3 regions of the Streptomyces sp. NPDC046308 genome follow, and region 2 is predicted to be linked to each of the others. Evidence: riboswitches for the same ligand, from Rfam matches in the RefSeq annotation. Region 2 holds a riboswitch; each other region holds the start of a gene.
The links. Region 2 has a riboswitch for cyclic di-AMP ahead of ACZ6JT_RS29300 (M23 family metallopeptidase). Riboswitches for the same ligand answer to the same signal wherever they lie in the genome.
Positions count from the first base shown of each region.

Region 1: another riboswitch for cyclic di-AMP. It lies ahead of ACZ6JT_RS05445 (M23 family metallopeptidase); the one in region 2 lies ahead of ACZ6JT_RS29300 (M23 family metallopeptidase).
Region 3: another riboswitch for cyclic di-AMP. It lies ahead of ACZ6JT_RS23820 (transglycosylase family protein); the one in region 2 lies ahead of ACZ6JT_RS29300 (M23 family metallopeptidase).

Region 1 is NZ_JBVJFB010000001.1:1,240,509-1,248,266, forward strand. It holds gene ACZ6JT_RS05440 (SGNH/GDSL hydrolase family protein) at 1-146, opposite strand, end outside; gene ACZ6JT_RS05445 (M23 family metallopeptidase) at 310-1,341, opposite strand; cyclic di-AMP (ydaO/yuaA leader) riboswitch at 1,344-1,529, opposite strand; gene ACZ6JT_RS05450 (tyrosine-protein phosphatase) at 1,845-2,636, shown strand; gene ACZ6JT_RS05455 (aspartate aminotransferase family protein) at 2,655-4,070, opposite strand; gene hpnH (adenosyl-hopene transferase HpnH) at 4,067-5,098, opposite strand; gene ACZ6JT_RS05465 (phosphorylase family protein) at 5,104-5,796, opposite strand; gene shc (squalene--hopene cyclase) at 5,796-7,758, opposite strand, start outside.
Region 2 is NZ_JBVJFB010000008.1:303,650-311,407, reverse strand. It holds gene ACZ6JT_RS29305 (M16 family metallopeptidase) at 1-1,247, shown strand, start outside; cyclic di-AMP (ydaO/yuaA leader) riboswitch at 1,465-1,623, shown strand; gene ACZ6JT_RS29300 (M23 family metallopeptidase) at 1,637-2,437, shown strand; gene ACZ6JT_RS29295 (GntR family transcriptional regulator) at 2,620-3,297, shown strand; gene ACZ6JT_RS29290 (HPr family phosphocarrier protein) at 3,551-3,832, opposite strand; gene ACZ6JT_RS29285 (bifunctional acetate--CoA ligase family protein/GNAT family N-acetyltransferase) at 4,017-6,794, shown strand; gene ACZ6JT_RS29280 (DUF5998 family protein) at 6,845-7,444, shown strand; gene ACZ6JT_RS29275 (alkaline phosphatase family protein) at 7,444-7,758, shown strand, end outside.
Region 3 is NZ_JBVJFB010000006.1:67,959-75,716, reverse strand. It holds gene ACZ6JT_RS23845 (SurA N-terminal domain-containing protein) at 1-129, shown strand, start outside; gene ACZ6JT_RS23840 (nucleoside triphosphate pyrophosphohydrolase) at 158-1,150, shown strand; gene ACZ6JT_RS23835 (globin domain-containing protein) at 1,156-2,370, opposite strand; gene ACZ6JT_RS23830 (cytochrome P450 family protein) at 2,492-3,799, shown strand; gene ACZ6JT_RS23825 (transglycosylase family protein) at 3,870-4,907, shown strand; cyclic di-AMP (ydaO/yuaA leader) riboswitch at 5,187-5,359, shown strand; gene ACZ6JT_RS23820 (transglycosylase family protein) at 5,363-6,064, shown strand; gene eno (phosphopyruvate hydratase) at 6,339-7,625, shown strand; gene ACZ6JT_RS23810 (FtsB family cell division protein) at 7,717-7,758, shown strand, end outside.

The DNA.
Region 1 (7,758 bases), on a different contig from region 2:
CGCTGGTCGGCCAGGAGTACGGCGAGCCGGTCCGCCCAGCCGAGATACGAATCCCCGGGTCCCGGGTCCCCGACGCCTTCGGTGAAGCTGTCCCCGATCGCCGCGTACGAGCCGATGGTCTTGAGTTTCGTCGTCGTCGCTGCCACGAGAACCCATACTTCACTCCCGTAACCAACCTACGCCAACGTAATGAGGGGTTGACGGACCGTGATCTGTACCACGTGGGGGATAAGGAATAAGTACACGTGAGGCCGGGACCCCCCTCGGGTCCCGGCCTCACGTGTGTCCCTGCGCCGACGGCGGGTGCCGTCAGATGGTCACGCCCTTCGAGCGGAGGTAGGCCAGCGGGTCGATGTCGGAGCCGTACGAGGGGCCCGTGCGGATCTCGAAGTGGAGGTGCGGGCCGGTGGAGTTGCCCGTGGAGCCGGAGAGGCCGAGGGTCTGCCCGGCGGTGACGCTCTGGCCGGAGGAGACGGACAGCTGGGACAGGTGGGCGTACTGGGAGTACTTGCCGTCCGCGTGCCGGATGACGACCTCGTTGCCGTACGAGCCGCCCCAGCCGGCGGAGACGACGGTGCCCGCGCCGACGGCCCTGACGGTGCTGCCGGAGCTCGCGATGAAGTCCACGCCGGTGTGGTAGCCGGAGGACCACATGCTGCCCGCGGCCTTGTACTGGGTCGAGACGCCGGTGCGGGCGAGCGGGGCGACGAAGCCGGAGGCCGACTGCTGCGCGGCGGGTGCCCCGGCCTCGGAGTCCTGCTGCGCGGGGGCGGCCTTGGCGGCCGGCTTCGGCGCCGGCTTCGGCGCCGCCTCGGGGGCGGACTCCGGAGCGGCCTCGGCCTCCGCCTCCGCCTCGGGGGCGGCCTCGGGGGCGGCGTCGGGGGCGGCCTCGGGGGCGGCCTCGGGGGCGGCCTCGGGGGCGGCGTCGGGGGCGGCGTCCACCGGGTCCACCCCGCCCGGACCGCCGAGGTGCAGCTTCAGGCCGGGGTGGATCAGCGACGGGTTGCCGCCGACCGCCTCCCGGTTGTCGGCGTACAGCTGCTCCCAGCCACCGGAGAGATGGCGCTCGGCGGCGATCACGGAGAGGCAGTCACCCGGCACGACCGTGTAGACGCTCGGGGCGGCCTGCACGGCGGCGACGGGCGCGGCCTGCAGCGCGACGGGGACCTGAGGAGCCACCGCGGGGGCCACCGCGGTCGCCGCGGCCGGGGCGCCGGCCGCCTGTGCGCCCGCGGCGCCCATCAGCGGCAGCGCGAGGGCCGCGCCACCGGTGCCTGCGACGGCGAAACCGCGCGATATCGAAAGGGACTTGGGACGGCGGTGCTTACCCTTTGCAGGCATGGCGAATTCCTCTCCGGCGCCTGCGAGGTGAGCTGTCGGGTTCGGACTGGAGATGTCCGGCCGTACATGCACTGGACACGTACGTCTTCACCCCGAGCCGTCCCGGCGAAAGATCTCCGAAAAGATCTCCGGGACAGCGGCCTACCTGGTTCCCCCGCTCCTGCCGCGCGAATAGTCGGGTGCGGTTTCCGGGCGGCGGCAGGATTCGGCGATCCACCCGGATCGATCGCGAAGGTAAACCCTTGCGACGGCGGGGAACAAGCCACGAATTTCCTGACGGAATCACAGGAATGAGAAATCGGCTGAATTCTGGTCACCCTGCGTCCATTAGTCGCCGTCAACAACCGCTCCGACGCGGCCATTCGGCCTTCGTGATCAGGCACTCACGGTCACCGTATGATCTGGCTCACGGGGACGTGCCCGATCTCGCCTCCGGATATGGCAAGTTGGCGCCAAACAGCTCAATTCGGACAGAAATCTCACCACGAAGCGGAGGAGTTCCCGTGACCCAGCAGATACAGGAGCCGGAGCTGACCGGAGTGCGCAATTTCCGTGATGTGGGCGGATTGCCGACTTCTGATGGTCGAAGGGTCAGGACGGGACGACTGTTCCGAAGCGGACATCTCGCACATGCCACTGAAACCGATGCAGAATTCCTCGCCTCGCTCGGCCTCCACACCGTCTTCGACTTCCGCAACGCCGCCGACCACGCGCTGGAGGGGCCGGACGTGGAACTGCCCGGGGTACGGAACGTGAACATCCCGCTCTCGGATCCGGCCGACGGCAAGGAGTTCTGGCGGCTGGTGCGCGAGGGCGACCTCGACCAGCTGCGCACGATCCTGGGCGACGGCAGGGCCGCGGCCCGGATGACGAATTCCTACCGCAGGATCATCGAGCAGCGCACGGCCGAGCACAGCCGGGTCGTGCACGCGCTCGCCGAGGACAGCGTCCCGGCCCTCCTGCACTGCGCGGCCGGCAAGGACCGGGCCGGCCTGTCGATCGCCGTCACCCTGCTCGCGCTGGGCGTCGAGCGCGACGCGATCGTGGCGGACTACCTGGAGTCGAACGCCCCGCACCGCCGCTACCGGGTGCACCGCAGCAGCGCGGCCGACGAGGCCCGCTCCCCCGAGGTGATGGAGCTGCTGGCACCGCTCTTCGACGCCCGCGCCGAGTACCTGCTCGCCGCCTTCGAGACCATCGACGAGACCTGGGGCGGGGTGGACCCGTACCTGGCGGAGGGCCTCGGGCTGAAGCCCGAGACCCTCGGCCGGCTGCGTGAGCGACTGCTGGAGTAGACCGCCCGGAGCGGGCCGTCAGCGCTGGGCGACGGCCTGCTTCACCAGCGTCCTGCCGAAGTCCCACATCAGCCCGGACCCGCCGTGCGCCTCGTCCATGACCGCGCGGAATGCGCCGACGAACCGGTCCACGTCCCGCTCGTCGACGACCAGCGGCGGGATCAGCTTGATGACCTCCAGGTGGTCCCCGGAGACCTGGGTGAGGATCCGGTGCTTCTGGAGCAGCGGCACCACGACCATCTGGGCGAAGAGCCCCTTGCGGGCCGCCTGCAGCATCGTCCACCGGCTGCGCAGCCCCAGCGAGGACGGCCGGCCGAACTCGATGCCGATCATCAGCCCGCGCCCCCGCACCTCGTGCAGCAGCTCGTACTCGTCCACCATCGCCGCGAGCCGTCCGCGCAGCAGGTCCCCCGTCGCCCGGGCGTGCGCGACGAGCTCCTCGTCCTCCATGACCGACAGCACCGCCAGCCCGGCCGCCATCGCCTGCGCGTTGGAGCCGAAGCTCGCGGAGTGCACGAGGACCCGGTCCATGGACGAGTAGACCTTCTTGAAGATCCAGTCCTTGCCCAGGGTGGCACCGACCGGCACGTAGCCGCCCGACAGCGCCTTGGCCACGCACACCAGGTCCGGTTCCACGCCCGGCTCGTGCTGGTAGGCGTAGAAGTCACCGGTACGTCCGAGGCCGGTCTGCACCTCGTCCGCGATCAGCAGCGCCTTGTGCCGGTGCAGCAGTTCCTGCGCGGCGGCGAGGAACCCGGGCGGGGCCTCCAGGACCCCCTTCCCCTGGATCGGCTCGACGACGAAGGCGGCGACGTCGCCCTTGCGGAGCTCCCGCTCCAGGGCGCCCAGGTCCCCCAGGGCGATCTTCGTGTCGGGGAGGAGGGGGGCGAAGCCGTCGCGGAACCCGCCCTCCCCGTTCACCGACAAGGAGCCCGTGGTCAGGCCGTGGAAGGCGTGGTCGCAGTAGAGGATCCTGGGCCGCCCGGTGGCGAACCGGGCGAACTTCAGGGCCGTCTCCACCGCCTCGGTGCCGCTGTTTCCGAAGAAGACCCGGTCCAGGTGCGGGCTGTACGAGAGCAGCTTCTCGGCCAGCAGCCCGGGCAGCGGCTGGCAGTCGAAGCGGGTGAGGTCGGCGAGCTGCGCGTCCAGTACGTCGTGCAGGGCCCGGCGGACCACCGGGTGGTGGCGGCCCAGGCCCATCACCCCGAAGCCGGCCAGCATGTCGAGGTAGTCGTTGCCCTCGGCGTCCCAGAAGTGGGCGCCCTCGGCCCGCTCGTAGACCTTGTCGAAGCCGATGGTGTGGAGCATGCGGGGCAGTTGGTGGTTGAGGTGGCGGGCGTGCAGCTCGTACCGCTCCCCTCCGCGGGCGGCCAGCAGGGCGCCGAGGTCGAAGCCCTTGCCCCCGGCGCCCGCTCCCTCCTCCGCCGGGCTCATGCCGACGCGTCCCGGTTGCCGCCGATCGTCTCCCGGGCCGCCCGCAGGGACTCCTTGAGGGAGCCCATGGTGGCGAGGACGGCGGTGGGCTCGTAGCCGCAGTGCGCCATGCAGTTCGCGCAGCGCGGGTCCTTTCCGCGGCCGTACTTGCTCCAGTCGGTGTCGTTGATCAGCTCCCGGTACGTCGGCACGTAGCCGTCGCTCATCAGATAGCAGGGGCGCTGCCAGCCGAAGAGGGAGTAATTGGGAATGGCCCAGGCCGTGCAGGGGAAATCGGCTTTCCCTTCCAGGAAGTCCAGGAAGAGCGGCGAGTGATTGAGCCGCCAGCGCCGCCGATTGCCGCCCGCGAAGGCCTTCCTGAAGAGTTCCCTGGTCTGGTCGACGCCGAGGAAGTGTTCCTGGTCGGGGGCCTTTTCGTAGGCGTAGGCGGGCGAGATCATCATCTCGTCGACCTTGAGGTCGTCATTGAGGTAGTTGAGCACCTCGATGATCGTCTGCGGGGTGTCCGTGTTGAAGAAGGTGGAGTTGGTGGTCACCCGGAAGCCGCGCTTCTTCGCCTCCTTGATGGCCGCGACCGCCTCGTCGAAGACTCCTTCCTTGGCCACGGACTCGTCGTGGCGCTCGCGCAGGCCGTCGATGTGCACGGCGAAGGCGAAATAGGGGGAAGGGGTGAACTTCTCGATCTTCTTGCGCAGGAGCATCGCGTTGGTGCAGAGGAATACGTACTTCCGCCTCGCCACCAACTGCCGGACGATCTCGTGGATCTGCGGGTGCATCAAGGGCTCGCCACCCGCGATGGACACCATGGGCGCGCCGGACTCCAGCACGGCGCCGACCGCCTGGGCGACCGGCATGCGCTGCTTGAGCACCCCGGCCGGGTGCTGGATCTTCCCGCACCCCTCACAGGCCAGGTTGCAGGCGTAGAGCGGTTCCAGCTCGACGATCAGCGGGAACTTCTCACGCTTGCGGAGCTTCTGTTCGAGAAGATAGGTCCCGACCCTGATGGACTGGCGCAGCGGCATGGCCATCTGGCTCACCTCCTGGGGAGCAGCAAAGAACGGTGCCATTCGTAAAACGCGGGCAGTACGGCACGCAGAACGCGGAAGGCCGATATTCCCCCGCGCACCGTGCCGATACGGACGAGCTCATGCTCCGGAGCGTCCACGATCACCCGGACGGCCGCAACCGGGCGGCCGCCGCCCGGGGAGGGCCCGCCTCGGGTGGCGGTCCACAGGGTGGCCGCGGACTCCATGTCGACCGCGATGGCGCCGGTGGCGCGCAGCTGCGCGCGCTCCTGGCCGCGCACGACGTGGTCGGATCCGGTCAGTGCGCCGGTGTGCACGGTCCGGCCGGGCGCGGCCCGGGCCAGTGCCTCGGCGAGCAGGGCGGTGCCGGTGCAGCTGACGGCCCCCTGCCGGTCCCGGGTCTCCTCTGCGACGACCAGGTCGCCGGGGTGCATGCCGGGGACCAGCCCGGCGCAGAACCCGGTGGCGAGGACGGCGGCCCGGACCATCCCGGGCCGGTCCAGTGCCCGGGCGACGGCCCGCTCGGCCGCGCGCGGGCCCATTCCGGTGCGCAGCAGGGAGTAGCTCCCGACCGGGGCGCGGGCCGCCCCGGGCGCGGCGCTGCGCAGCGCCGCCTGCTCGATGCGCAGCGCGCAGGCGACCAGCAGCGGCTCCAGGTTCCCGGCCCCTTCCCCCCCGCTCCGCCGCGGTGCGGCGGACATCAGCGGGCCCCACCGGGGGCGAACGGTTCCCCGTACAGGTAGCGGCCGAGCGCGGTGAGCGGGAACACCTGCCGGTACAGGTGGTAGTTGATGGAGAAGTCCCAGGGGAAGCCGGTGCCGGTGAAGTGCGGCTCGTCCCAGGAGCCGTCCTTCCGCTGCGTCTCCACCAGGTAGCCGATGCCCCGTTCGACGGCCTTGCCCTCCCGCTCGCCGGCCGACAGCAGGGCCATCAGCGCCCACGCGGTCTGCGAGGGGGTGGAGGCCCCCTTCCCGGCCCAGGACGCGTCCTTGTAGGAGCGCTGGTCCTCGCCCCACCCGCCGTCCTCGTTCTGTACGCTCTCCAGCCAGCGCACGGCCCTGCGGACGGCGGGATGCCCGGGCGGGATGCCGGCGGCGACGAGTGCCGGGACCACCGAGCCGGTGCCGTACACGTAGTTGGTGCCCCAGCGGCCGAACCAGGCGCCGTTCTCTTCCTGTTCGGCGAGCAGCCAGGCGATGCCGCGCCGGGTCCTGGCGTCGCCGGCGCGGCCCTCGAAGGCGAGCATCTCCACGACGTGGGCGGTGACGTCGGCCGAGGGCGGGTCGATGACCTCGCCGAAGTCGCAGAAGGGCAGCCGGTTCGGGAAGGGGCTGGTGTTGTCGGCGTCGAAGGCGCCCCAGCCGCCGTCCTTGGACTGCATGCCGAGGTTCCAGGACACCCCGCGGGCGATGGCCCCCTCGACGCGGGCCGGGTCCGGGTGCTGGATCCGGCGCAGTGCGAGGACGACCTCGGCGGTGTCGTCGATGTCGGGGTAGGTGTCGTTGTGGAACTCGAACGCCCAGCCGCCGGGGGCCAGCCCCGGCCGCCGCACGGCCCAGTCCCCGGTGCGGGTGATCTCCTCGCCGAGCATCCAGTCGGCGGCCTTGACCAGCGCCGGGTGGCCGGGGTGCAGGCCCGCGTCGGCGAGGGCGATCGCGGCCAGGCAGGTGTCCCACACCGGGGACTGACAGGCCTCGATCATCCGGGCGCCGTCCTCGCGCCACACCGCGAAGCGGTCCAGGGACTCCAGTCCGGCGCGCAGCACCGGGTGCCGGAGGTCGTAGCCGAGCAGGTGCAGGGCGATGACGGAGTACACGGCGGGCGGCTGGATCCCGCCCCAGCAGCCGTCGTTCTCCTGCCGCTCGACGATCCAGCGGCCGGCGGTGGCCATCGCGGCCTTGCGCAGCCGGCGCGGGGCGAACCGCCGGTAGACGTGCAGGGCCTTGTCCATCCGCTGGAAGGCGCCCTCCCACGTGGTCAGCGGGGCAGGGCGCCTTGCGGGGTTCGGCACCCGCGCGTCGGCGTGGAGCTCGTCGAGGGCGAAGGGGGCCGGGCGGACGGGGCGCAGCGCGGAGACCACGGTGAGCGGGACGATGGTCTGGCGGGCCCAGCAGCCGAAGTCGTAGATGTTCAGGGGCACCCAGGAGGGCAGGAACACCAGCTCGGGCGGGAGTTCGGGCAGGTGGTCCCAGTTCCACCAGCCGAAGAGGGCCAGCCAGATCCGGGTGAAGACGCGGGCGGCGGCGATCCCGCCATGGGCGCGGATCCAGGCCGAGGCGCGGGACATGTGCGGGGCGTCCGGGGCGTCCCCGGCGAGGCGCAGTGCGACGTACGCCTCGATGGTGGCGGACAGTTCGGGCGGGCCGCCGTGGAAGGTGGCCCAGGTGCCGTCCTCCCGCTGCTCGCCGCGGATGAAGAGGGCGGCGGCCCGGGTGGTGGCCTCGTCCCGGATGCCGAGGAACTGCCGCAGCAGCAGGTCCTCGGCGTCCATGGTGACGTTGGTCTCGAGGTCGCCCTTCCACCAGCCATCAGGGTTCTGGCGGTCCAGCAGGTGCCGGGTCGCCCGCGCGGTGGCCTCGTACACCCCGGGCGGGGCGCCGTCCGGCGGCTCGGGCAGGTCCGCGGCGGTCCGGGCCGGGCCCGCCCGTTCGGGTCCCGGGCCG
Region 2 (7,758 bases):
TGATCGCCGTCGAGGTCAATCTCGCCGCCCCGCTGGACGCCGAGCCCGAGGGCCTGGACGGCGTGGCGACCATCATGGCGCGGGCGCTCTCCGAGGGCACCGACAAGCACTCCGCCGAGGAGTTCGCGGCCGAGCTGGAGCGCTGCGGCGCGACCCTCGACGCGCACGCCGACCACCCGGGCATCCGGGTCTCCCTGGAGGTCCCGGCCTCCCGGCTGGCCAAGGCGCTGGGCCTGCTCGCCGAGGCGCTGCGCGCCCCCGCCTTCGCCGACGCCGAGGTGGACCGCCTGGTGCGCAACCGGCTCGACGAGATCCCGCACGAGCTGGCCAACCCCCAGCGCCGGGCCGCCAAGGAGCTCTCCAAGGAGCTGTTCCCGGCGTCCCTGCGGATGTCCCGGCCGCGCCAGGGCACCGAGGAGACCGTCGCCCGGATCGACTCCGCCGCCGTACGCGCCTTCTACGAGGCCCACGTACGCCCCGCCACCGCCACCGCGGTGGTCGTCGGCGACCTGACCGGCATCGACCTGGACGCCGTGCTGGCGGACACCCTGGGGGCGTGGACGGGCAACACCGCCGCGGCCCTGCCGGTGCCGCCGGTGACCGCCGACGACACCGGCCGCGTGGTCATCGTGGACCGGCCCGGCGCGGTCCAGACGCAGCTGCTGATCGGCCGGATCGGGCCGGACCGCCACGACCAGGTCTGGGCGGCCCAGGTGCTGGGCACGTACTGCCTGGGCGGGACCCTCACCTCCCGCCTGGACAAGGTGCTGCGCGAGGAGAAGGGGTACACCTACGGCGTGCGCGCCTTCGGCCAGGTGCTGCGCTCCACCGCGGACGGCAAGGGCGCCTCGATGCTGGCCATCAGCGGCTCGGTGGACACCCCGAACACCGGTCCGGCGCTGGAGGACCTCTGGAAGGTGCTGCGCACCCTCGCGGAGGACGGTCTGACCGACGCCGAACGCGACGTGGCGGTACAGAACTTGGTGGGCGTGGCCCCGCTGAAGTTCGAGACGGCGGCCTCGGTCGCCGGCACCCTTGCCGACCAGGTCGAGCAGGAGCTGCCGGACGACTACCAGGCGCAGTTGTACGCCCGGCTGGCCGAGACGGGCACCGTGGAGGCGACTTCGGCCGCCGTGAAGGCCTTCCCGGCGGACCGCCTGGTCACGATCCTGGTGGGCGACGCGGCAGTGATCGAGGAGCCGGTGCGCGCCCTCGGGATCGGGGACGTCTCCGTCGTCACCAACTGACCTGTCGGTGACGGCCGGCTGACGGTCGACCGACGGAACGCGCAGGGGCTCTGGCGGGCATATCCGTCGGAGCCCCTTTTGTCCGTTTGGTGGCTAGGTTGCTCGTATGGGGTGTGGCGTACGCAACAAAAAGGCGCGTCTGTTTGGCGATTGACTGATGATCCGCCTAGCGTCGGCCGTGCTGTCCGTCAGTTGTGCCCGCCGCACCCGCGGCACCGGACAGCGATCGCCGAGTCCCCGTCAGGCGCGAGCCTGGGGAGCCGGGGACCCACATGAGTCCCTGGGGTGAATCGGACCCCCTCGCAAGAGGAGGCCCGTAGGAGACCTTCCTGCTCCGAACCCGTCAGCTAACCCGGTAGGCGAGAAGGAAGGAAAGGATCAAACCCTTCATGGCGTTTGGCAGTCGTCCCGCTGGTACCGGTAAGCACCGTGGCTCCAGCCGTCTGAGCAAGAAGACCGCCGGTTACGCCGGTATCGCCGCGATCGCCACCACGGGTGTCGTCGGCTCCCTCGCCGCCCCGGCCTTCGCCGCGGACAATCACAGCAGCTCCGCCCCGGAGAACGGGCTGGGTGCCGTGGTCGTCGCCGAGGACCTCACGGGTGACATCGCCGACCAGGCCGATTCCCAGCAGCGCGCCGCCGAGCACGCCGCCGCCAAGGCGCAGGCGGAGGCGGAGGCCAAGCAGAAGGCCGCCGAGGCCAAGCGCCTCGCCGAGGCCAAGGCGAAGGCCGAGCGCGACGCCGCCGAGCGGGCGGCCCGCGAGGAGGAGCGCAAGCGCCTCAACACCTTCGTCGCCCCGGTCGACGGCTCGTACGTCAGCACCCAGTACCACGCGGGCGGCGGCATGTGGTCCTCCGGCAGCCACACCGGCATCGACTTCCACGCGGCCTCCGGCACCTCGGTCCACGCGGTGGGCTTCGGCACCGTCGTCGAGGCCGGCTGGGGCGGCGCGTACGGCAATAACGTCGTCATCAAGCACAACGACGGCACCTACACCCAGTACGGGCACATGACCTCGCTGAACGTCTCCGTCGGCGAGCAGGTCACCCCGGGTCAGCAGATCGGCCTGTCGGGCTCCACCGGCAACTCCAGCGGCCCGCACCTGCACTTCGAGGCCCGCACGGGCTCGCAGTACGGCTCGGACATCGACCCGATCGCGTACCTGCGTTCGCACGGCGTCAGCCTCTGACCCCGTCCCGCACCTTTTCCGAAGGCCCCGGCTCCCCGAGCCGGGGCCTTCGTGTTGCGTCTCTGTGCAAATGTTTCGCATTTTCGGCCGCTCTCGGAAATTATCGTGTGTTGCAATAGAGTCGCAGCACGCGCATGTGCGTGCGATGGGGCTGGCAGTCGGAAATAGGCGGAGGTTCGGTCTTGCGTATTCCTGCGCACGCGGTATGCACGGCAATCCGCGACGACATCGTCTCCGGGGTGTTCGAGCCGGGCAGCCGGCTGACCGAGGAGGTGCTGGCCCGCCGGTACGGAGTCTCGCGCGTCCCGGTCCGCGAGGCGCTGCGGACCCTGGAGTCCGAGGGCTTCGTGACCACCCGGCGCCACGCGGGGGCCTGCGTGGCCGAGCCGACCGAGCAGGAGGCCGCGGACCTCCTGGAGGTGCGGATGCTCCTGGAGCCCCTGGCGGCCGCCCGGGCCGCCCGGCGGCGCACCGAGGCCCACCTCAAGGTGCTGCGCGGACTGGTCAGGCTGGGCCAGGAACGGGCCAGGCGGGGTCAGGGGGAGGATCTGCGGTCCCTGGGCGGCTGGTTCCACGAGACGCTCGCCCAGGCCTCCGGCAGCCCCGGGCTGATCGCGCTGCTCACGCAGATGCGGCACAAGGTGGCGTGGATGTACGTGGTGGAGGCGCCGGCGCGGCCGGTGGAGTCCTGGGCGGAGCACGGGGCGATCGTGGACGCGGTGGCGCGCGGCGACGCGGAGCGGGCGCGGGCGCTGACCGTGGTCCACGCCGACCGGGCGGCCGGGGCGCACCGGCTGCGGCTCCGTCCGGCGGTGAGCACTTCGCAACCTGCCGTAAACATGTCGAGCGGCCGGCATTAACAGGAGCCGTATACAAAGGTGGCGTCGCGCTAATTCGCCCTGCAGGGGTGGGGTGAATTGTGGCGTGAATTCACCCTGCCGCTGCCCGGTGAATTCGGTGGAGCTGAATTCCGGGGCGCCGGGATGCGGGCCGGGCTGTTTTCCCGCCCGCGGGGCTCGGATTCCCGCGCGCACGACGAAGCCGCGGCCCCCGGTCCTGCGGGGGCCGCGGCTTCGTCGTGCGCGCGGTGCGTGCGGGATCGAACCCGAAAGGTCAGACGGTCTCGGGGAGCTCCTCGAGACCCTCGGCGACCAGCTTCGCGAGGCGGTCCAGCGCGGCGTCCGCGCCCTCGGCGTCGGAGGCGAGGACGATCTCCTCGCCGCCCTGGGCGCCCAGACCCAGAACCGCCAGCATGGAGGCGGCGTTGACGGGGTCGCCGCCGGCCTTCGCGATGGTCACCGGGACGCCGGAAGCGGTCGTCGCACGGACGAAGATCGAGGCGGGACGAGCGTGCAGGCCCTCGGCCCAGCCGACGTTGACGCGGCGCTCTGCCATGGTGATGCCCTTCAGGTTCTTACGGTTGTCTAGACCAGTCTCTCACGACGCCCCGAATGCTCCGACCGGCCTTCGGCCCGGATCTGCCGCCGTTCGACCTTCCCCAGCTTGCACTCATTCGTCCCGGGTTGCCGCATGCGCCGCGCGGGGGCTGCACCGCCCCTCCCGGCCTTAAGGTGGCCCCATGACCATCGAGTCGGACCCCTCGTACCCGGCCCACTGGGAAGCCGACGTCGTCCTCCGTGACGGCGGCACCGCCCGGATCAGGCCCATCACCACCGAGGACGCGGGCCGGCTCGTCAGCTTCTACGAGCAGGTCTCCGACGAGTCGAAGTACTACCGCTTCTTCGCGCCCTACCCCCGGCTCTCCGACCGTGACGTGCGCCGCTTCACGCACCACGACTACGTGGACCGGGTCGGCCTCGCCGCGACCATCGGCGGGGAGTTCATCGGCACCGTCCGCTACGACCGCATCGGCCCCGACGGCCGGCCCGCCTCCGCGCCCGCCGACGAGGCCGAGGTCGCCTTCCTCGTCCAGGACGCCCACCAGGGCCGCGGGGTCGCCTCCGCCCTCCTCGAACACATCGGAGCGGTGGCCAGGGAGCGCGGCATCCGCCGGTTCGCCGCCGAGGTGCTGCCCGCCAACACCAAGATGATCAAGGTGTTCACGGACGTCGGCTACCAGCAGAAGCGCAGCTTCGAGGACGGCTCGGTCCACCTCACCCTCGACCTCGAACCGACCGCCGAGTCCCTCGCCGTGCAGCGCGCCCGCGAGCAGCGCGCCGAGGCCCGCTCGGTGCAGCGGCTGCTGGCCCCCGGCTCGGTCGCCGTCATCGGGGTCAGCCGCTCCGGCGCCGGCGTGGGTGCGGCCGCGCTCCGCAACCTGCGCGACAGCGGTTTCCGCGGCCACCTCTACGCCGTCAACGAGGCCGTGACGCGCGATCTGCTCGACGGCGTACGGGCCTACCGCGGCATCGGGGCCATCGGCGCCCCCGTCGACCTCGCCGTGATCGCCGTACCCGCCGAGCGGGTTCCCGACGTCGTGGCCGCCTGCGGCGAGCACGGGGTGCAGGGCCTCGTCGTCCTGTCCGCCGGGTACGGGGAGAGCGGCTCGGAAGGACTCGCCCGCCAGCGCGAACTGGTGCGGCAGGTGCGCTCGTACGGGATGCGGCTGATCGGACCGAACGCCTACGGGGTGATCAACACGGCGCCGGAGGTGGAGCTCAACGCCTCGCTGACGCCCGCGCCCATGCCGATGCGGGGCCGGATCGGCCTGTTCACGCAGTCCGGGGCGATCGGCATCGCCCTGCTCTCCGCGCTGCTGCGGCGCGGCGAGGGACTGTCCTCCTTCGTCTCCGCGGGCAACCGCGCCGACGTCTCCGGCAACGACATCCTCCAGTACTGGTACGACGACGAGGCCACCGACGTCGCCCTGCTGTACCTCGAAACCCTGGGCAACCCGCGGAAGTTCACCCGCCTCGCCCGCCGGACGGCCGCGGTCAAGCCGGTCGTCGTCGCCAAGGGCGGCCGCCACACCCCGGCCGGACACGTCGTCCCCGACACCAGGCTGCCCGAGGCGACCGTCTCCGCCCTGCTGAGGCAGGCCGGCGTCATCCGGGTCGACACGGTCACGGAACTGGTCGACGTCGGCCTCCTGCTGGCCGCACAGCCGCTGCCCGCCGGGCCGCGGGTCGCCATCCTCGGAAACTCCGAGTCCCTCGGGGTCCTCACCTACGACGCCTGCCTCGCCCAAGGCCTGCGGCCGCTGCCGCCGCTGGACCTGACCACGGCGGCCGCGCCGGCCGACTTCCGGGCCGCGCTGGCCGCCGCCCTCGCCTCCGACGACTGCGACGCGGTCGTGGTCACGGCCATTCCCTGGGTGAGCGAGCACGCACTGGCCGACGACCTGGCCGACGCACTGCGGGAGGCCGTGGCCGAGGTGCCGGGCAAGCCCGTGGCGGTGGTGCACGTGGAGCTCGGCGCGCTCGTCGAAGCCCTGTCCGCCGCGCGGGGCCTGCCCGACCCCGCCCCCGTCGCGGACGCCGCGCCGCACAAGCCGGCGGGGCCGATCGCCGCCGGCCCGGCGTCCGAGGACCGGATCCCCAGCTATCCCGCCGCCGAGCGGGCCGTACGGGCCCTCGCCGAAGCCGTCCGGTACGGGCAGTGGCGCCGAGGCCTCGCCGAGGGCGGGCACGTCCCCGAGTTCGAGGACGTGGACGAGGCCGGGGCGGCCGCCCAGCTGGCCGGGCTGCTGGCCGGCGTCGAGGACGCAGCGGTGCTGACCCTGGCGGAATGGGACGCCCGCGAGCTGCTCGCCCGGTACGGGATCACCGTCCGCTCCGCCCTGCCCGCCCCCAGCGCCGACGCGGCGGTCCGGGCCGCCGGGATCCTGGGCTACCCGGTGGCCCTCAAGACCACCGCCCCGCACCTGCGCCACCGCGCCGACCTGGGCGGCGTACGCCTCGACCTCACGAACGAGGCCGGTCTGCGTCGCTCGTACGAGGAGCTCACCGACCTGCTCGGCAAGCCGGCCGAGCTCCAGCCGGTGGTCCAGGCCATGGTGCCGCGCGGGGTCGACACCGTCGTCCGCTCCGTCATCGACCCGGCCGCGGGCGCCGTCCTCTCCTTCGGGCTCGCCGGCGTCGCCTCCGAGCTGCTCGGCGACACCGCGCACCGACTGGTTCCGGTCACCGACCGGGACGCCGCCGGACTCATCCGTTCCATCCGGGCCGCACCCCTCCTCTTCGGCTGGCGCGGCAGCGACCCCGTGGACACCCCCGCCCTGGAGGAACTGCTCCTGCGGCTGTCGCGCCTGGTGGACGACCACCCCGAGGTGATCGGGGTCTCCCTGGAGCCCGTCGTGGTCGCGGCCGAGGGCCTCTCGGTGCTCAGCGCCACCGTCCGCGTCGCGCACCCGCCCGCCCGCGGCGACCTCGGCCCGCGCACCCTCCCCAGTTACTGAGCGCGTACGGCGCGGCCTGGGGGCCCCGTACGGGCCTTAGGATGGACCTCATGGCGAAATCCGGTACGACGACCCAGGGGCTGCGCACGGCGATCGAGCGCAGCGGCTACTACCCGGCCCTCGTGGCCGAGGCCGTGGAGGCCGCGGTGGGCGGCGAGCCGATCTCGTCGTACCTGGTCCACCAGGAGACGACCTTCGACTCCAACGAGGTGCGCCGCCACGTCACCGTGCTGGTCCTCACCGGCAACCGCTTCATCGTGAGCCACACCGACGAGCAGGCCGCCGACGCGGGGTCCCCGTCCCCGTACGCGACCACCTCCACCGAGTCGGTCAAGCTGTCCAGCATCTCCTCCGTGGTGCTGAGCCGTGTCGTCGCCAACCCGGAGTCCTACACCCCGGGCACCCTGCCCCGCGAGGTCGTCCTGACCATCGGCTGGGGCGCGGTCTCGCGGATCGACCTGGAGCCGGCCGCCTGCGGCGACCCGAACTGCGACTCCGACCACGGCTACACCGGCAACTCCACCGCCGACGACCTCAGCCTGCGGGTCAGCGAGGCCGGCGACGGCCCCGAGGCGGTGCGCCAGACCCTGGTCTTCGCACAGGCGCTCAGCGAGGCCACAGCGGCCACGTCCTCCACCCCCGCCCGCTGATGGCGTACTCCGCGGCGCAGGAGTGGCCGGAGCCGGAGCTGCTGGACCTGGCCGGTGCCCCCGTCCCGGAGTACGGCACCGGATCCCTCGCCGACCTGCTGCCCACGCTCGCGGCCGGGCAGGGCGTCCCCGGTTTCACCGCCGCCATCGCCGAGCTCACCCCGGCCGACCGGAACTGCGTGTTCCTGGTCGACGGGATGGGCTGGGAGCAGATCAAGGCCCACCCGGACGAGGCCCCGTACCTCACCTCCCTCCTCGGCAGCTCGCGCGGCGGCACCGGCCGCCCGATCACCGCGGGCTTCCCGGCGACCACC
Region 3 (7,758 bases), on a different contig from region 2:
ACGGACCTGCACATCCAGGTCAACCCGCGCTACGGCGCCTGGGACGTCAAGCAGATCAAGCTCGGCGCCGGGGAAACCCCCTGGATCACCCAGCGGACCCAGCCCGAGCAGGTACCCGCCGGAGCCTGACGCGCGCGGCCGGAGGTAGGTTCGGAGGGTGACCGAGCACTCCGAGCCCACCGCCGCCGAGCCCACGGGCCGCATCGTCCTGCTGACCACCAGCCACCGGGTCGCCCCCGGCGTGCTGTCCTGGCCGGCGTGGCAGATCCTGCACGCCGCGGACCGGGTGCTGTGCGCCGGCCCCGGCCACCCGCAGCTGCCGTACCTGCGGGAGGCGGGCATCGACGTCGCCTTCGGGACCCCGGACGCGCACGAGCTGGTCGAGGCCTGCGCGGGCGGCCGCACCGTCGTGCTGCTCCCGGGCGGGGAGGGCGACCAGCGGCTCACCGACGGGCTGGCCCGCCTGGCCGGCTCCGGCCGCGTCTCGATGCCCGATCTGGAACTGCTCCCCGGCTCGTACGACCTGCCGGGCGCGCGCCTGATCGACCTGGTCCAGGTGATGGACCGGGTCCGGCGGGAGTGCCCGTGGACCTCGCGGCAGACCCACGAGGGCCTGGCCAAGTACGCGATCGAGGAGGCGTACGAGCTCGTCGAGGCCATCGAGGACGGGGACCGGGAGGAGCTGCGCGAGGAGCTCGGCGACGTCCTGCTGCAGGTGGTCTTCCACGCGCGGATCGCCGAGGAGCACGAGGATCCCGACGAGGCGTTCTCCATCGACGACGTGGCCGGGACCCTCGTGGAGAAGCTGATCCGCCGGCACCCGCACGTCTTCGGCGACGCCGAGGCCGAGACGCCGGAGGACGTGAGCGCGCACTGGCAGCGCACCAAGGCGGTCGAGAAGCAGCGGGAATCGGTCACCGACGGGATCCCGGTGGGCCAGCCCGGTCTGGCACTCGCGGCCAAGCTCGCGGGCCGGGTCCGCGCGGGCGGCGTGCCCGTGGAACTGCCCCGCGGCGAGGGCATCGGGTACGAACTGCTGGCGCTGGCGGCGCGCGCCGAGGCGGAGGGGACCGACCCGGAGACCGCGCTGCGCGCGGCGGCCCGCGTCTACCGGGACGCGATCCGCGCCGCCGAGGGCGTCGGCGAGTAGACCCCCTAACCCCACTCCCGGGGCGCGCGGGCCGCGGGGTCGTGCCAGTGCGGCGAGAGGCGGTTCAGGAACCACTCGCCGAAGCCGAGCGGGCGGCCCCCGGGGCCCTGCCCCTTGCCGGCGGCGGGTACGGAGTCGTGGAAGAGGCGGCCGGGGCTGGCGCCCAGCTCCTGGAGCAGGTGAACGGTCTCCTCGACGAACTGCGGCGGCCCGCTGAGGTAGACGTCCTGGTCCGGCCACAGGCCGCGGTGGCCGAGCGCCGTCGCGAGCCGGTCCGTGGCCTGGTTGCGGTGGCGCCCGGGGGCGGGCGTGATGTAGGTGACGCCGAGCCAGCGGCAGGAGGCGGCGTACGTGTCGATGAGCGGGCGGTCGTAGAGGTGCGCGCCGTCCCGCGCCACGACGAAGAGCCGTACGTCCTGATCGGGAGGGTGTTGCGCGAGGTCCTCCAGCATCGCCCGGATCGGCGCCCAGCCGGTGCCGGCGGCGATGAGGCTGACGGGGCGGCCGGCGCGGCGGAAGGTCAGCTGCCCGCCGGCGGCCCCGAGCCGCAGGACCTCGCCCGGCAGCGTCTCGCTGACCAGGGCGGTGCTGAGCCGTCCCTGGTCGATCCGGCTGACGTGGAGGTCGACGGTGCCGTCGGGGCGGGGGGCGTTGCCCAGGGAGTAGGTGCGCCACGTCGCCGGGACCCGCTCGCTGCACACGCTCGCGTACTGGCCCGGTACATAGGGGAAGGGGGCGTGCGGCCGCAGGGTCAGCACCGCGATGTCCTGCCCGTACCGGAGGTGGCGCACGACCTCCGCGTCCCACCACGGCGGGTCCTCGCTCGCGTCGGCGCCGGCCGTCATCGTGTCGGCGATCACCTGGTAGGCCTCGGTCCAGGCCTTCTCCACCTGAGGGGTCCAGGCCTCGCCGGAGGTCGCGGCGAGCGCGGCGAGGAGGCTGGTGCCCACGGCCACGTAGTGCTCGGGGCGGGCCAGGAACTTGCGGTGGTCGCGCCCGAGGTCGCGGAGATAGGGGAGGAGGCTTTCGTCGTCGAGGTGGGCGATCACGTGGGTGAGCGCGGCGAACACGCGGTCCCGCTGCCGCTCCATGTCCTCGGAGGAGGCCGGGAAGAGCTCACGGATTCCGGGGTTGTGCCAGAAGAGGTGGGAGTAGAAGAACTTGACCGCGTGCTCGGCCCGTCTCTCCACCACCGCGAAACTGCGTTTCAAGATCCTCACATCCACAAAACCGAAAGTAGGAATGCCGGGGAAGGTGAGGTCAAGCGATGGCCGATCTACGGACAGCCGCGACGAACGGGCCATATGGGATGAGGGTCCGGCGCCGGGATACGGTCGTGCCGTGCATGAGCAGACCCCCGCAGACCCCGCCGACACCCCTTCCGCCGAGGGCCCGACCCTCTTCGACTGGGAGTTCGCGACCGACCCCTACCCGGCCTACGCCTGGCTGCGCGAACACTCGCCGGTGCACCGCACCAAGCTCCCCAGCGGGGTCGACGCCTGGCTGGTCACCCGGTACGCCGACGCCCGCCAGGCCCTCGCCGACCAGCGGCTGAGCAAGAACCCGGCGCACCACGCGGAGCCCGCGCACGCCAAGGGCAAGACCGGGATCCCGGGGGAGCGCAAGGCGGAGCTGATGACGCACCTGCTCAACATCGACCCGCCGGACCACACCCGGCTGCGGCGGCTGGTGTCGAAGGCGTTCACCCCGCGCCGGGTCGCCGAGTTCACCCCGCGGGTGCAGGCGCTCACCGACCACCTGATCGACGCCTTCGCGGCGAAGGGGGAGGCGGACCTCATCCACGAGTTCGCCTTCCCGCTCCCCATCTACGCCATCTGCGAGATGCTCGGCGTACCGCGCGAGGACCAGGACGACTTCCGTGACTGGGCCGGGATGATGATCCGCCACGGCGGCGGCCCGCGCGGCGGCGTCGCCCGCTCCGTGAAGCAGATGCGGACGTATCTCGGCGAACTCATCCATCGCAAAAGGGATGATCTGGGTAATGACCTCATCTCGGACCTGATCCGCGCGAGCGACCACGGCGACCACCTCAGCGAGGCCGAGGCCACCGCCATGGCCTTCATCCTGCTCTTCGCCGGCTTCGAGACGACCGTGAACCTCATCGGCAACGGGGTCCACTCCCTCTTCATGAACCCCGGCCAGCGCGAGCGCCTCCAGCGCTCCCTCGCCGCCGGCGAGAGCGGCCTGCTGGCCACCGGGGTCGAGGAACTCCTGCGCTACGACGGGCCCGTGGAGCTGGCGACGTGGCGGTTCGCCACCGAGGCGCTGACCCTCGGCGGACAGCGGATCGAGGCCGGTGACCCGGTCCTGGTCGTCCTCGCGGCCGCCGACCGGGATCCCGAGCGGTTCGCGGAACCGGATACGCTCGACCTCTCCCGGACCGACAACCAGCACCTCGGGTACGGGCACGGCATCCACTACTGCCTGGGCGCCCCGCTCGCGCGGCTCGAAGGGCAGACGGCGCTCGCGACCCTGCTGACGCGCCTGCCGGATCTGGAACTGGCTGCTGCGCCCCAAGACCTGCGCTGGCGCGGGGGGTTGATCATGCGAGGGCTACGTACTCTTCCCGTCCGGTTCACGGCTCAAAACACTTGCGCCGCTTCTGATGAAAAGTCAGATCCGGCTTGAACTTGTGACAATCGTTCGAAGGCCGCTAGGTTCTGCCGTTACCCCGCTGTTATGCGAAAGGTGCACCCTCATGCGTTCCGGGAACGGCCGCCACAGACGCCCCCGCCAGGTCCCCGCGCTGGTAGTCACAGCCGGAGTCACTGGCTCCGCGCTGGCTCTGCCGCTGCTAGCCGCCACCAATGCCACCGCTGCCGACACCACGACCTGGGACAAGGTCGCCGAGTGCGAGAGCGGCGGCTCCTGGAGTGCCAACTCCGGCAGCGGCGCGTACGGCGGGCTGCAGTTCACCCAGGAGGAGTGGCAGAACGCCGGCGGACTCGACTTCGCCGAGCGGGCCGACCTCGCGAGCCGGTCCCAGCAGATCGCCGTGGCCGAGCGGGTGCTGGCCTCGCAGGGGCCGCAGGCGTGGCCGCTGTGCGCCACCTCGGCCGGACTGGAGCAGCAGGGCCCCGCCGCCAAGGTGGACCCCGGTCTGCCCGGCAGCTCCGGCCCGATCGCCCCCTCGCCCTCCCGCCCGGACAACGCGGTGCCGTCCACCACCGGAGGCGAGCCGGCCAAGGACTTCGGCGCCCCGACCCACGCGGCGCCCAGCCCGACCGGCAGCCCCTTCCTGATCCCCGACGCGCCGTCCGTCGGACTGCCCGTCATGCCGGCGCCGGACGCCCCGACGACGCCTCCCGTCGACCCGTCCCAGCCGACGGTCCCCGGAACCCCGGGCACCACGCCGCTGCCGCCCGTCGACCCGACGGCTCCGACCCTCCCGGTGGACCCCTCGGCGCCCACCACCCCGCCCACGACCGCCCCCGCCACCCCGGGTGCGACGCCGACGGACCCGGCGTCCCCGACCGCCCCGGGCGCCACTCCGGGAGCCTCTCCGACCGAGGGCAGCGGCAAGCACCGCGGGGCGCCCGCGGCCGAGGCCCCCGTCCCGTCTGACGCCGCGTCGGCCCCGACGTACACGGTCCAGGAGGGCGACAGCCTGGCGACCATCGCGGTTGCCAAGGGAGTCAAGGGCGGCTGGAACGGCCTCTACGAGGCCAATGAGCAGGTCATCGGCGAGGACGCCAATCTGATCAAGCCCGGACAGAACCTGGATCTAACCACGTAATAGGGACACTTCAGGCGTCCGGAAAGAACTGATTGTCGGTTATCTGTAAGTGAGACATGCGTCTCTTCCGGTCAACTGGCGTGTCCCGCCCCGGGGCTGCTGCAAACCCCGCCCTCACCTGCGCAAACGTCCTTGCGGACAGCGCAAGTAGGGGCCCTCTCTCCCCGATGTTCCTCGTTGAACATCGGGGAGAGACCTGTCTACCTTCTGATTCGCCCGCCACCGCGGGCTCCTTCGACCGCATCGCCGAATCCTGCCGGCGGACGGGGGGAACAGTCGTCGCGTCAAGCGCCGAAGGCAGGAGCGGGGGAACCAAGGTAGGCGCCGGGAGCGGCCGTTGAGAGACGGTCACGCCACCGGCTAGGGGTCAAGACGTGCGCTAGGTCGCACGGCCGGGCAACTCACTCGCCCGAACCCGACAGCTCACCTCGTAGGCGTCGGTGAGGAGAAAATCCATGCTGCTTTCCGGCAAGGGCAAGCACCGTCGAGCCTCCAAGGCCGTCCGCATCGTCACGCTCGCCGGTGTCGCCGGTGTGGCCGTCGCCGCCCCCCTGATGGCCGCGGGCTCCGCCAGCGCCGCCACCGCGTCCGAGTGGGACAAGGTCGCGCAGTGCGAGTCCGGCGGCAACTGGTCCATCAACACGGGCAACGGCTACTACGGCGGACTGCAGTTCTCGTCCTCGACGTGGGCCGCCTACGGTGGCAAGTCGTACGCCGCGCAGGCCAACCAGGCCTCGAAGTCCCAGCAGATAGCCATCGCCGAGAAGGTCCTCAAGGGCCAGGGCAAGGGCGCCTGGCCGGTCTGCGGCAAGGGTCTGTCGAACTCCTCCTACGCCGGTGGCGGCACGGAGGGCTCGACGCAGAACAAGCCGAAGGCCGACTCGAAGAAGACCGAGACCAAGGTCGCCCCGAAGGCCACGCCGAAGAAGGAGACCAAGCGCTCCGAGGCCCCGACCACCCGCTCCGAGCGCCCCGCGGCCCCCGAGGCCCCGAAGACCGGCAACGGCTCGTACGAGGTCAAGTCGGGCGACACCCTGGGCACCATCGCCGAGGCCAACGGCGTCAAGGGCGGCTGGGAGAAGCTCTTCGAGCTGAACAAGGACATCGTCTCGGACGCCGACCTGATCTTCCCGGGTCAGAAGCTGAAGCTCAGCTGAACACTGCGGCAATAGCCGCAGGAGCGTACGCAACGCACAGTGTTCCCCCCGCCCGGCGCGTCTCCCCCCACGCGCCGGGCGGTGGTGTGCGTACCGGATGACGGGCGACGATCCGGAGACCTATGTCCCGGAAGAGGGGTATTCGGCCCCTTTTTCGTCCCAGGGGTCGGGCGGTCGGCCGGTCGAGTGCCCCGGGCCGGTTAGGCTCTAAGCGGCAAGGCCGTCCCCCGGCCTGACACGCCACCGCACACCCAGCGTCACATCCCAGAAGGAGATGCTCGTGCCGTCCATCGACGTCGTCGTAGCCCGGGAAATCCTGGACTCCCGAGGCAACCCCACGGTCGAGGTCGAGGTGGGCCTCGACGATGGCAGCACCGGCCGTGCTGCCGTCCCGTCCGGCGCCTCCACCGGTGCATTCGAGGCCATCGAGCTCCGTGACGGTGACCCCAACCGTTACTTCGGCAAGGGTGTCGAGAAGGCCGTCCTCGCCGTCATCGAGCAGATCGGCCCGGAGCTCGTCGGCTACGACGCCACCGAGCAGCGCCTGATCGACCAGGCCATGTTCGACCTGGATGCCACCGACAACAAGGGCTCCCTCGGCGCCAACGCCATCCTCGGTGTCTCCCTCGCCGTCGCGCACGCCGCGTCCGAGGCCTCGGACCTTCCGCTCTTCCGCTACCTCGGCGGTCCGAACGCGCACCTGCTGCCCGTTCCGATGATGAACATCCTCAACGGTGGGTCGCACGCCGACTCCAACGTGGACATCCAGGAGTTCATGATCGCCCCGATCGGCGCGGAGTCCTTCTCCGAGGCGCTGCGTTGGGGTGCCGAGGTCTACCACACCCTCAAGAAGGTCCTGCACACCAAGGGCCTCTCCACCGGTCTGGGCGACGAGGGCGGCTTCGCGCCGAACCTGGAGTCCAACCGCGCCGCGCTCGACCTCATCATCGAGGCCATCAAGCAGGCCGGTTACACCCCGGGCACGGACATCGCGCTCGCGCTCGACGTCGCCGCGTCCGAGTTCTACAAGGACGGCCAGTACGAGTTCGAGGGCAAATCCCGCTCGGCCGCCGAGATGACGGACTACTACGCCGAGCTCGTCGAGGCGTACCCGCTCGTCTCCATCGAGGACCCGCTGTTCGAGGACGACTGGGCCGGCTGGAAGACCATCACCGACCGCCTGGGCTCCAAGGTCCAGATCGTCGGTGACGACCTCTTCGTCACCAACCCCGAGCGTCTGGCCCGCGGTATCGAGGAGGGCTCCGCGAACGCCCTGCTCGTGAAGGTGAACCAGATCGGTTCGCTGACCGAGACCCTGGACGCCGTCGAGATGGCCCAGCGCAACGGCTTCAAGTGCATGATGTCGCACCGCTCCGGTGAGACCGAGGACGTCACCATCGCCGACCTCGCCGTCGCCGTGAACTGCGGTCAGATCAAGACCGGCGCCCCGGCCCGCTCGGACCGCGTCGCCAAGTACAACCAGCTGCTGCGCATCGAGGAGATCCTCGACGACGCCGCGGTGTACGCGGGCCGCAGCGCCTTCCCGCGCTTCAAGGGCTAATCACGCCCTCGCCTCCGTACGTCCCCGCACTCGGTCCCGTACCGTGTGCGGGGACGTATTTGCGTAGTGCGGACACAGGGGAGGCGGACCAATGGCCGGGAGCCGGGATCGGTTCTCCACCTTCTCCACCGCG